3 regions of the Streptomyces sp. NPDC034670 genome follow, and region 3 is predicted to be linked to each of the others. Evidence: riboswitches for the same ligand, from Rfam matches in the RefSeq annotation. Region 3 holds a riboswitch; each other region holds the start of a gene.

Region 1 (3,806 bases), on a different contig from region 3:
CGTGAAGGACACGCTGATCTACCTCGTCATCGCGGTGGCGATCATCTACATCCCGATCAGGCTGGGTGGCTTCGACGACGTCTTCGCCGAGGCGGGCGCCGCCTTCGCCGAGACCAACCCGGCGACGGGCGAGCCGCGCGGTGCGCTGGTACCGGGCGAGGCGGGCCAGTGGACGTACGCCACGCTGGCGCTGGGCTCGGCGCTCGCGCTGTTCATGTACCCCCACTCGATCACCGCGACGCTGTCCTCGCGCAGCCGTGAGGTGATCCGCCGCAACACCACGATCCTGCCGCTGTACTCCCTGATGCTGGGTCTGCTGGCGCTGCTGGGCTTCATGGCGATCGCGGCGGGCGTGAAGGTGCAGAACGGCCAGCTGGCGATCCCCCAGCTGTTCGAGGACATGTTCCCGGCCTGGTTCGCGGGCGTGGCCTTCGCGGCGATCGGCATCGGCGCGCTGGTGCCGGCGGCGATCATGTCGATCGCGGCGGCGAACCTCTTCACCCGCAACATCTACAAGGACTTCCTCAAGCCGGACGCGACGGCGGCCGAGGAGACCAGGGTCTCGAAGATCGTCTCGCTGCTGGTGAAGGTGGGCGCGCTGGCCTTCGTCCTGACCATGGACAAGACGGTCGCCATCAACTTCCAGCTGCTGGGCGGCATCTGGATCCTGCAGACCTTCCCGGCGCTGGTGGGCGGCCTGTTCACCCGCTGGTTCCACCGCTGGGCGCTGCTCGGGGGCTGGGCGGTCGGCATGGTCTACGGCACGGTCGCCGCGTACGGGGTGGCCTCGCCGACGCAGAAGCACTTCGGCGGCTCGGCGAAGGAGATCCCGGGCATCGGCGAGATCGGCTACATCGGTCTCACCGCCTTCGTGCTCAACGTCCTGGTGACGGTCGTGCTGACCTTCGTCCTGAGGGCCGTCAAGGCCCCCGAGGGCGTCGACCGGACGAGGCCGGAGGACTACACGGCGGACGCGGGCGACCCCGGCGTCCGGGTGGAGCTGCCGCCGGCCACGGCGGGCAGCGCGCACTGACGCCGTCCCCGAGACCGCGGGCCGCCGGAGGAATCCGGCGGCCCGCCGTCGTACCCGTCGGGCACACTCGCCCCCATGGACATCGTCATCCGGCCGGCGGAGCCCGGCGAGTACGGGGAACTCGGTGAGATCACCGCGCAGGTCTACCTCCGGGACGGACTGCTCGACTTCGGGGAGGGCGACGCGTACCTCGGCGAGCTGAGGGACGTGGCGAAGCGGGCGGCGGCCGCCGAGGTGCTGGTCGCCGCGGAGCACGGCAGGGTGCTGGGCGGGGTGACCTTCGTACCGGACGGCGGGCCGATGGCCGACCTGGCCGGGCCCGGCGAGGCCGAGATCCGGATGCTCGCGGTCGCCCGCGCGGCCCGGGGCCGCGGCGCCGGGGAGGCCCTCGTCCGCGCCTGCGTCGACCGGGCGCGGGCCGTCGGGGGTCGTACCCGGATCGTGCTGTCGACCCAGCGCACCATGCACGCCGCCCACCGCCTCTACGAGCGGCTGGGCTTCGTCCGCACCCCCGAGCGCGACTGGAATCCCGTACCGGACCTGGACGACCTCACCCTCCTCACCTACGAATTGGCACTCTGACACCGCCGAGACACAAGATATGGGCCTGCCGACAGCGCCCGGCACAAGATGTATGCTCATGCTCGCTGTCGCCGCAGGGGAATCCGGTGCGAATCCGGAACTGTCCCGCAACGGTGTACCCGTGCCCGCCCGCGTCCTCGCGCGGTGTGCACGGGCTTCAGTCCGAGGACCTGCCGACAGTGCGCCCGGCCGTCCGGTCCGGGTGCGTGGACGTCCGGGCCTCGTGGAATGGGCCGGTGGACGCGACGCCGCGTGCGCTCGTGTGCTGCCCCCTGCCCTCGACGAGGCCCCGTGCCGAGCGAGGGAGAGCCCCACGTGACCATCGCGCCAGCCGATCCGGCCTCAGCGGCCGACACGACCGAGCGGAGCGACGGCCCCGGTGCCGCGTTGCTGCGGACCCTGACCGAGCTGACCGCCGACCTGCCCGACACGGACCCCGGACGGGTCGCCGCCGCCGCGCTGCGCGGCCGGTCCGCCCGCGCCGACGAGGCGGAGCTGCGGGAGCTGGCCACCGAGGCCGCGGCCGGGCTCATCTCCGAGGACCCCGCCTACTCCCGGCTCGCCGCCCGGCTGCTGACCATCGGCATCCGCGCCGAGGCCGCCTCGCAGGGCGTCACCACGTTCACCGAGTCCGTCGCGACCGGGCACCGCGAGGGCCTGATCGCCGACCGCACCGCCGCGTTCGTCCGGCTCCACGCGGACCGGCTCGACGCGCTGATCGACCCCCGGGCCGACGACCGCTTCGGCTACTTCGGCCTGCGCACCCTGCACAGCCGGTACCTGCTGCGGCACCCGATCACCCGCAGGGTCGTGGAGACGCCGCAGCACTTCCTGCTGCGCGTCGCCGCCGGCCTCGCCGAGGACGACGGCGCCCGGTCGGTGGACGGGGTCGCCGCGCTGTACGGGCTGATGAGCCGCCTGGACTACCTGCCCTCCTCCCCCACCCTGTTCAACTCCGGTACGCGGCACCCCCAGATGTCGTCCTGCTACCTCCTGGACTCCCCCGCGGACGAGCTGGACTCCCTCTACGACCGCTACCACCAGGTGGCCCGCCTCTCGAAGCACGCCGGCGGCATCGGCCTGTCCTTCTCCCGCATCCGCTCCCGCGGTTCGCTGATCCGCGGCACCAACGGGCACTCGGGCGGCATCGTCCCGTTCCTGAAGACGCTGGACTCCTCGGTCGCCGCCGTGAACCAGGGCGGGCGGCGCAAGGGCGCGGCGGCGGTCTACCTGGAGACCTGGCACGCCGACGTCGAGGAGTTCCTGGAGCTGCGCGACAACACCGGTGAGGACGCCCGCCGCACGCACCACCTGAACCTCGCGCACTGGGTGCCGGACGAGTTCATGCGCCGGGTGGACGCCGACGGCCCGTGGTCGCTGTTCTCCCCGGCGGACGTGCCGGAGCTGGTCGACCTGTGGGGCGAGGAGTTCGACGCGGCCTACCGGGCCGCCGAGGAGAAGGGACTGGCCCGCAGGACCCTCCCCGCCCGCGAGCTGTACGGCCGGATGATGCGCACCCTCGCGCAGACCGGCAACGGCTGGATGACCTTCAAGGACGCCGCCAACCGGACGGCGAACCAGACGGCGACGCCGGGCCACGTGGTCCACTCCTCCAACCTCTGCACGGAGATCCTGGAGGTCACCGACGACGGGGAGACGGCGGTCTGCAACCTGGGGTCGGTCAACCTCGGCGCGTTCGTCGACCCGGCGGCCGGGGACCTCGACTGGGAACGGCTGGACGCGACCGTGCGCACCGCCGTCACGTTCCTCGACCGGGTCGTGGACATCAACTTCTACCCGACCGAGCAGGCGGAGCGCTCCAACGCCCGCTGGCGCCCGGTGGGCCTCGGCGTGATGGGTCTGCAGGACGTCTTCTTCCGGCTGCGCCTGCCCTTCGACTCGCCCGGGGCCCGGGCCCTGTCCACCCGGATCGCCGAGCGGATCATGCTCGCCGCCTACGAGGCCTCCGCCGGCCTGGCCGAGGCCAAGGGCCCGCTGCCCGCCTGGGAGAAGACCCGCACCGCCCGGGGCGTGCTGCACCCCGACCACTACGACGTGGACCTGACGTGGCCGGAGCGCTGGACGGCGCTGCGCGGGCGGATCGCCTCCACCGGCCTGCGCAACTCCCTGCTGCTGGCCATCGCGCCCACCGCCACCATCGCCTCGATCGCGGGCGCGTACGAGTGCATCG
Region 2 (3,806 bases), on a different contig from region 3:
GGGCTTCCTCTCCCCCTTGAACAACTGGTTGACGATCGACGAGTCGATGAGGCGGACCGGTACGTTCCGCTGCCTGCACAGATCCAGCAGCCCGGGCGGGAAGGGACTGCTGTCGCTGCCGTAGACCTCGATGAACTCCACGCCGGCCGCGATGCAGTGCGTGAGGGGCTCGTCGTCCTCGATCAGCGTCGTCTTGATGTGGGACCGCGACGGCTTGGTGACGTCGATGATCCGCTGCACCGCGGGATCGGACGGATGGGTGATGGTGTCCAACTCGGTCATGGTCGTCCTACCGGCTGCTGTGTTCAGTGACGCGATTCCTGGGGTGCGACGCCCCGCGTGACGGCGGCCCGCAGGGGGCTGCGCCGATCGGGTGGCACGCACGCGAGGGGAGGATGCTGCTGTCCGGCAAGACTCCCCGCTCTCCCCGTCCGAGGCTCGCGCGGTCCGTCCCGCACACGAAGTGTTCGCCGGGATCATACCTTCCGGGCTGTGCCGGACCAATTCCGTTCACGGCGGCGGGGGCCCGGCGCCCCGCGAGCGGCCGGGGCGGTCGCGGCCGCTTCCCGGGGGCGGCGGGGAACACGGGAAGGGGACCTGTGCCCGCCGCCCCCGGCGGGCACAGCCCGAAGGGCCCCGTGCCGACCGCCGAAGGGGTGCCGGCGGGAGTGGCGGACGCCGGCCGGCACGGAACGGCTCACCCCGGCTCGGGGGCGTGCGGGCTGCTCGCGGGCGGTTCGACCGTGCGCTCCCGGCCGCCGTCGTGGCCGGACGCCACCACGACGAGGAGACCGACGACGACGGCCGCGGCGGCGACCCGGCCCGCGGCGCGCAGCGCCCAGCCCGGCAGGGAGGCGCCCCCGCGCCCGCCCGGCGCGCCCAGCCGCTCCGCCCGGCGGGCCGGCCGCAGCAGCCGGAGCAGCAGCAGGACGGCGACCGGCAGTTGCAGCAGCCACAGCAGGGTGCGCGGCCACTCGCCGTACCAGACGTTGGTGCCGTACAGCAGGGTGTGCCACACGCTCAGCACGTACACGACGATCACGAAGCGGTGCATCCGCCGCCAGGTGTTCGCGCCGATGCGGTGCCGGACGTAGAACAGCAGCCCCAGGGGGATCGCCAGGTACAGGGCGCCCTGGCCGATCGGAATGGCGATCTTCCCGGTCCCGGAGTCGTACCAGCCGGGCACGAAGGCGTCCGCGAAACCGACCCACAGCCGCTCGGCCCACGCCAGCCGGGCCTCGTAGCGGACCAGTTCGGCCGCGAACATCAGCGCGTGCGCGGCCATCAGCGCCGTCGTGGTCAGGCTGGTGGTGCGGTGCCAGCGCTCCAGGACCTGCCGGGAGACGGGCAGCCGGGCCGGGCGCGGCCCCGACAGCAGCAGCCCGAGCATGACCGTGCCCCACGCCCACAGCAGCGCCGACCAGCCGAACGCCTGGCTGAGCAGGTACATCCAGTACGTGCGGGGGTCGTCCATGAACGGCATGACCGCGACCGTCGCCGAGTCGCCCGACTCCATGCGCGCCCAGAAGAACACGAACACGGCCGCCGTGAGGACGACGGCGGCACTCGCGTCGGGGATCGCGGCCCGCAGGTCGGCGCGCAGGGTGACGCGCTCGGCGGGGCCCCGCCCGGGGGCGGGCGGGGTGGTCGTGCCGTCCGTGTCCGGCGTCGCGTCGGGGAGCATGCCGTGGCCTCCTGGCACTGGTCGTCCGCATGCGGTGGGGGGTGGGGCTCCGGGCGTCAAGTGTGGCCGAGGAGGCCGGAGTTTCCGAGACGTGATCAGGCCAGAGCGGTCGGCCGGGCCGGAACCCCGCCCTTTCGCCCGCTCCGGGAAGGAACGTACTATCGCCTGGTCATCACCGCGACGGGAGACAGGAAGCCGGTGCGAATCCGGCACGGTCCCGCCACTGTGACCGGGGAGTGCACCCCTTCGACACGCCACTGCGCGAGCCGCGGGAAGGCAGGGGGAGGAGCGTCGATCCGGGAGTCAGGAGACTGGCCTGTCGCGGGCCCGTTCCGAGGAGCGCGGACTCCCCAGGAGGCTTCACGTGTACGACGGCGCGTCCCGTCCCCCGCTGTTCTCCCCTGCCCGCACCCGCCGGACCCGGCGCGCCGCGGCCGCGGCCGTCGCCCTGGCGGCGGTCCTGCTGACCGCGGGCTGCGGATCGTCGCGGGACACCACCGAGGACACGAGGGCGACGGCCTCGCCGGCCGCGGGCTTCCCCGTCACCGTCGACAACTGCGGTGTCCGGACGACGTACGACAAGCCGCCCTCCCGCGTCGTCACCGTCCACCAGCACCCGGCGGAACTCATGCTCGCGCTCGGGCTGAAGGACCGCATGGTCGGCACCGCCTTCCCCGACTCCGCCGTCCTGCCCGAGCTGAGGGAGGACTACGAGGCGATCCCGGAACTGGCGAAGAGGGAACCGTCGTTCGAGACGGTCCTGGAGGCCGGGCCGGACCTCGTCTACGGCGGCTACGGCAGCGCCTTCGCCGACCAGGAGGGCCGCTCCCGCCAGGCGTTCGCCGACGCCGGCATCGACACCCACCTCAACCGCGAGTACTGCGGCGAGAAGCGGGTGACGATGGAGGACACCTACGAGGAGATCCGCACCGTCGGCAGGATCTTCGGCGTGTCCGACCGGGCGGACGAGCTGGTCGCCGATCTCCGGGCCCGGGTCGACGAGGCCACCGCCGCCGTCGAGGACGAGCCCGAGGTGTCCGTCTTCGTGTACGACAGCGGCGACAGGACCGCCTTCACGGCGGGCGGCAGGAGCCTGGGCACCGAGCTGATCCGGCTGGCCGGCGGGAGGAACGTCTTCGCCGACCTCGACGACGTCTTCGGCGACGTCTCCTGGGAACAGGTCGTCGCGCGCAGACCGGAGGTCATCGCCGTCTACGACTACGCCGGCGCCGGCGGCGTCGAGCAGAAGAAGGAGTTCCTCCTCTCCCAGCCCGCCCTCGCCGACGTGCCGGCCATCAGGAACAAGCGGTTCGTCGTCCTGCCGCTGACCGCGACGCTGGTCGGCATCCGGTCGGCGTACGCGGTGGAGGACCTGGCCCGCGGGCTGCACCCCGAGAGCTTCCGGTGATCCGCCCCGCCGCGGACGCGGACGCCGCGGACACGTCCGCCGGTCCGGCCGCCGGCCGGCGGCCGGACCGGAAGAGGGGGAAGAGCGGAAAGGCCGGGGAGCGCGGAAAGGACGCGGGCCGGCCGGGCGGGACACGCGCGGGCCGGGGCGCCCTCGCCGGGACCCTCCTCGTGCTCGCCGCGCTGCTCGTGGTCTCGGTCACGGCGGGACTGGCCGTCGGCTCGGTCCGGGTGCCGCCCGGCCAGGTGTGGGACATCGTGACGCACGCGCTGGGCGCCGACCGGCCGCAGCCGGACTGGTCGCGGGCGCGGGAGACCATCGTGCTGGAGGTGCGGGCGCCGCGCGTGCTGCTGGCGGTGGTGGCCGGTGCCGGGCTCGCGGTCGTGGGCACCGCCCTGCAGGCCCTGCTGCGCAACCCGCTCGCCGAGCCCTACCTCCTGGGGGTCTCCTCCGGGGCGTCCCTGGGCGCGGTCGCGGTGATCGTGTTCGGGGTGAGCGTGTTCGGGCCGGTGTCCCTGCCGGCCGCCGCGTTCGCGGGCGCGCTGGGCGCGCTGCTGCTCGTCTACGCCACCGCCCGCACCGGCGGCCGGATCACCTCGGCCCGGCTCGTCCTGTCCGGTGTCGCGATCGCGTCGGTGCTCACCGCGGTCCTGGACCTGCTGCTGCTCACCACCGACCGGGGCAACGAGGCCCGCACGGTCCTCGCCTGGACCC
Region 3 (3,806 bases):
GGCGGCGAAGGCGGGCCTGTTCCACCGGGTGCGGTTCCAGGTCCGCGATTACCACGACCTGCCGTACGGCGACGGCCACTTCGACGCCGTGATGGCCATGGAGGCCCTGTCGCACTCGGTCGACCTGACGAAGGCCCTGTCCGAGTTCCACCGCGTGCTCAAGCCGGGCGGCCGCGTCGCGATCAGCGAGACGACCATGGTCCACCCCGACGCCCAGCTGCCGCCGTTCTTCCGCAGCCGCCGCCCGATGACGGCCGACGGGTGGCTGGAGGTCCTGCGGGCCGCCGGTTTCGTCGTCGAGGAGTGGACGCAGTGCGGGCACCGCGTGTACGGCATGGGAAACCGCTACGTCGAGCGCGTCGAGGAGTTGCGGGACGAACTCGTGGCGGAGTTCGGCGCGGAGTTCGTCGACACGGTCAAGCAGGGCCAGAAGGACATGTTCGCACCGGGGCCGGACCACATGGGCTACCTCGTTCTCTGCGCCCGCAAGCCGGCGAACTGAGACCGCCGTGGTCGACGACGCCGTGTGGAAGGAAGTCGAGGCGGCCCGGCTGCGGCTGGCCGACCTGCTGGACGACCTGTCCGACGGGGAGTGGGAGGCCCCGTCGCTGTGCGACGGCTGGCGGGTCCGCGATGTGGCGGCACATCTGACCCTGCCACCGACGCTTACGACGGGCGGGTGGATGAAGGAACTGGTGCGCTCCGGCGGCGCGTTCCACCGGATGATCAGGAACTCGGCGGTACGGGCGGCCCGGGAGCCGACGGGCGAACTCGTGGCGCGGCTGCGTGAGCATGCCTGCTCGCGTCTCGTCCCGCCCGCGCCGGGCGCCGGTGCGGACACGACGGTCATGGACGTGCTGACGCACAGCCAGGACATCGCCATCCCTCTGGGCCGGGAGATCGAGATCGTGCCGGACGCCGCCCGCGCCGGTCTGGAGAGCCTGTGGCGGCTGCGGTTCCCGTTCAATCCTCGCAAGGCACTGCGTGGCATTCGGTTCGTGGCGACCGACTCGCCCTGGGACGTCGGTGACGGGCCGGTCGTGACCGGCCGGACCGCGGCGCTCCTGCTGGTGTTCACCCATCGTGGGGCAGGGCTGGAGCGGGTGTCGGGCGCGGGTGTGCCGCTGCTGCGCGCTCGTTTGGCCTGATCGGTCCGGGCGCGTACGTCCGTGCCCGGCCCCTTTCGGACGCGTGGACGGACCGGGTCGGTGGTGCGGAGTCCGTGCACGGTCACCCGGCTGGCCGTCGGCGCCTCGCCCGCTGTGGCCCGCCGGTGGACGGGGCACAGCGGGCGAGGCCCGGGACGGCCCGGGACCGTGGGGCGTCCCCGCATTGTCCGGCTGTGGTCATGAGGGACCCCGGCTTCCGGGCCCGCCCGACCGCCGGACGGGTCCCGGTGGCCGGGTTCCCCGCGGGTTTTCTGCGGTGCTGTGTGTCGCCCGGTGCGTTGAGTACGTCCGCACCGTCCGTCGCATCGTCTGTCGTACCGAGGGGGTCGTTCGCTCTGCACCGCGATCCGGACATCGATCGGGTACGCGCCCTGCTGGCCCGCTGCGATGAGACCGTGCACGGTCCCGAACCGGCTCTGCCGTGCTTCCGGCTTGTCGAGGGTGACGTCCCCGTCCTCGGCAACTACCGGTGCTGGCACGGCCGTGACGCGCACAGCGGTGAGCGCACCGTCCGCATCCTCACTCTGTGCACGGCCGACGCCCGTTGAGTGCGGTCCCACCGCGATGGCACGCACCGGTGTCCCGTTCAAGAAGGAAAGCGTGGTGGCGCGCGCTAAGCTGCAAGCGCCCCGCGGGGGAAGTCCGGTCGAAGTCCGGCGCTGACCCGCAACGGTGGGCGGAGTCCTGTACAGGGTTCCGCGAGCCCGATTACCCGCGGTGGTGAAGCTCCTGTCGATCGCCGTGGACTGCGAGAGGGTGCTGCGCAGGGCGCCCGGGCGCCCGGAGCCGCTCCTTTGATCACGTAGGTGCACGGCCCGAGGCGAAAGCGATCCGCCTGTGGCCACGCTCCGCGACCGCATACCCGCTGTACCGCACCGCACCGCCAGCGGCGGGTCTCCACCGCTCCGGCGCGTCTCGTTGCCCCTGCTCGTGACCGGTCTGTGCGCCGCGCTGCCCGTCTCTCTGGCCTGCGGGGCGGGTATCGGCGCGTCGGGGCTCTCGTGGAGCGAGGCGCTGCATTACCTCTGGGCGGGGCTGACCGGTGGGGCCATCGCTGCGGACGAGGTCTCCTCCTACACCATCGTGTGGGAACTGCGCTTCCCGCGCGCCGTGCTCGCGGCGGTCGTCGGCGCCGGTCTGGCATCCGTCGGGGTCGCCGTCCAGGCCATGGTCCGCAACGCGCTCGCGGACCCGTTCGTCCTCGGGATCTCCTCCGGTGCGGGCGTGGGAGCCAACGCCGTGCTCATCTTCGGTGTCTTCGGCGCCCTGGGCATCTGGGCGCTGTCCACGGCGGCGTTCCTCTCCGCGCTCGCGGCCATGACCCTGGTGTACGCGATCGCCCGGACCCCGCGGGGGCTGACACCGCTGCGGCTCGTGCTCACCGGTACCGCGATGTACTACGGCTTCTCGGCCGTGACCACGTTCATGGTGTTCGCCGCGGAACACGGCGAGGCGGCCCGGTCCGCGGTGATGTGGCTGCTCGGCAGTCTGGGCGGCGCGAGCTGGTCCTCCGTACCGGTCGCGGCGGGCGCGGTCCTCGCCGGCCTGGCCCACCTCGGGTGGTCGGCCCGGCGTCTGAACGCCCTGGCAATGGGCGATGAGACCGCCGCCGCGCTGGGGGTGGACCCCGCACGGTTGCGTAAGGAACTCTTCCTCACCACCGCCGCCGTCACCGGGGCGGTGGTCGCGGTGAGCGGGGCGATCGGCTTCGTGGGCCTGATGGTCCCGCACGCCGCCCGGATGCTGGTCGGCGCGGACCACCGCAGGCTGCTGGCCGTCGCACCCCTGGCCGGCGCCGTGCTGCTGATCTGGGTCGACATCCTGTCGCGCGTGGTGCTCGCCCCGGCCGAACTGCCCTTGGGCGTCCTGACGGCGGCGATCGGTGTGCCGTGCTTCGTGATGCTCATGCGCCGCCGCACCTACACCTTCGGAGGCGTGTGATGCAGGTCGACATCGACGCGGTGACGATGGAGATCTCCGGTGCGCGGGTGCTGGAGGAGATCTCACTGCGGGCGGACAGCGGCCAGGTCGTGGGCCTCGTCGGGCCCAACGGCAGCGGCAAGTCGACCCTGTTGCGGTGCGTCTACCGGGCCCTGCGCCCCACAGCCGGTGCGGTGCGCCTCGGCGGCGACGACCTGCTGGCCCTGAACACGCGCGAGAGCGCACGCCGGCTGGCGGCCCTTCCGCAGGAAGCGGCCACGGAGTTCGACTTCACGGTGGCCGAGGTCGTGGCCATGGGCAGGCTGCCGCACCAGGGGGCGGTGGCCCGGGACACCGACGAGGACCTGCGTGCGTGCGCCGCCGCGCTGGAGGAAGTCGGCGCCGGCCACCTGGCCGACCGCGGCTTCCTCACGCTCTCCGGCGGTGAGAAGCAACGGGTCCTGATCGCCCGCGCGCTCGCCCAGCAGCCGCAGGTCCTGGTGCTGGACGAGCCCACCAACCACCTCGACATCGCCCAGCAGCTGGAGGTCCTGTCCCTGATCCGGGCCAGCGGGCTGACCGTGCTCACCGCGCTGCACGACCTCAACCTTGCCGCGCTCCACTGCGACGTCCTGCACGTCATCGACGGCGGCCGGATCGTCGCCTCCGGCGCCCCCCACGACGTCCTCACGCCCGTCGTGCTGGCCGACGTCTTCG

What was found. Region 3 has a riboswitch for cobalamin ahead of ACZ56B_RS11460 (FecCD family ABC transporter permease). Riboswitches for the same ligand answer to the same signal wherever they lie in the genome.
Region 1: it holds a riboswitch for cobalamin, as region 3 does, so the genes downstream of both, ACZ56B_RS13640 (ribonucleoside-diphosphate reductase subunit alpha) here and ACZ56B_RS11460 (FecCD family ABC transporter permease) in region 3, are expected to answer to the same signal.
Region 2: it holds a riboswitch for cobalamin, as region 3 does, so the genes downstream of both, ACZ56B_RS00660 (ABC transporter substrate-binding protein) here and ACZ56B_RS11460 (FecCD family ABC transporter permease) in region 3, are expected to answer to the same signal.

What each region holds. Positions count from the first base shown of each region.
Region 1 is NZ_JBVITR010000015.1:79,018-82,823, forward strand. Features, by position in the region: gene mctP (monocarboxylate uptake permease MctP) at 1-1,033, shown strand, start outside; gene ACZ56B_RS13635 (GNAT family N-acetyltransferase) at 1,109-1,615, shown strand; cobalamin riboswitch at 1,668-1,807, shown strand; gene ACZ56B_RS13640 (ribonucleoside-diphosphate reductase subunit alpha) at 1,931-3,806, shown strand, end outside.
Region 2 is NZ_JBVITR010000001.1:140,722-144,527, reverse strand. Features, by position in the region: gene nshR (NshR/TsnR family 23S rRNA methyltransferase) at 1-282, opposite strand, end outside; gene ACZ56B_RS00665 (ferric reductase-like transmembrane domain-containing protein) at 698-1,684, opposite strand; cobalamin riboswitch at 1,834-2,018, shown strand; gene ACZ56B_RS00660 (ABC transporter substrate-binding protein) at 2,049-3,092, shown strand; gene ACZ56B_RS00655 (FecCD family ABC transporter permease) at 3,089-3,806, shown strand, end outside.
Region 3 is NZ_JBVITR010000012.1:3,479-7,284, reverse strand. Features, by position in the region: gene ACZ56B_RS11475 (SAM-dependent methyltransferase) at 1-502, shown strand, start outside; gene ACZ56B_RS11470 (maleylpyruvate isomerase family mycothiol-dependent enzyme) at 510-1,148, shown strand; gene ACZ56B_RS11465 (hypothetical protein) at 1,565-1,717, shown strand; cobalamin riboswitch at 1,760-1,903, shown strand; gene ACZ56B_RS11460 (FecCD family ABC transporter permease) at 2,007-3,110, shown strand; gene ACZ56B_RS11455 (ABC transporter ATP-binding protein) at 3,110-3,806, shown strand, end outside.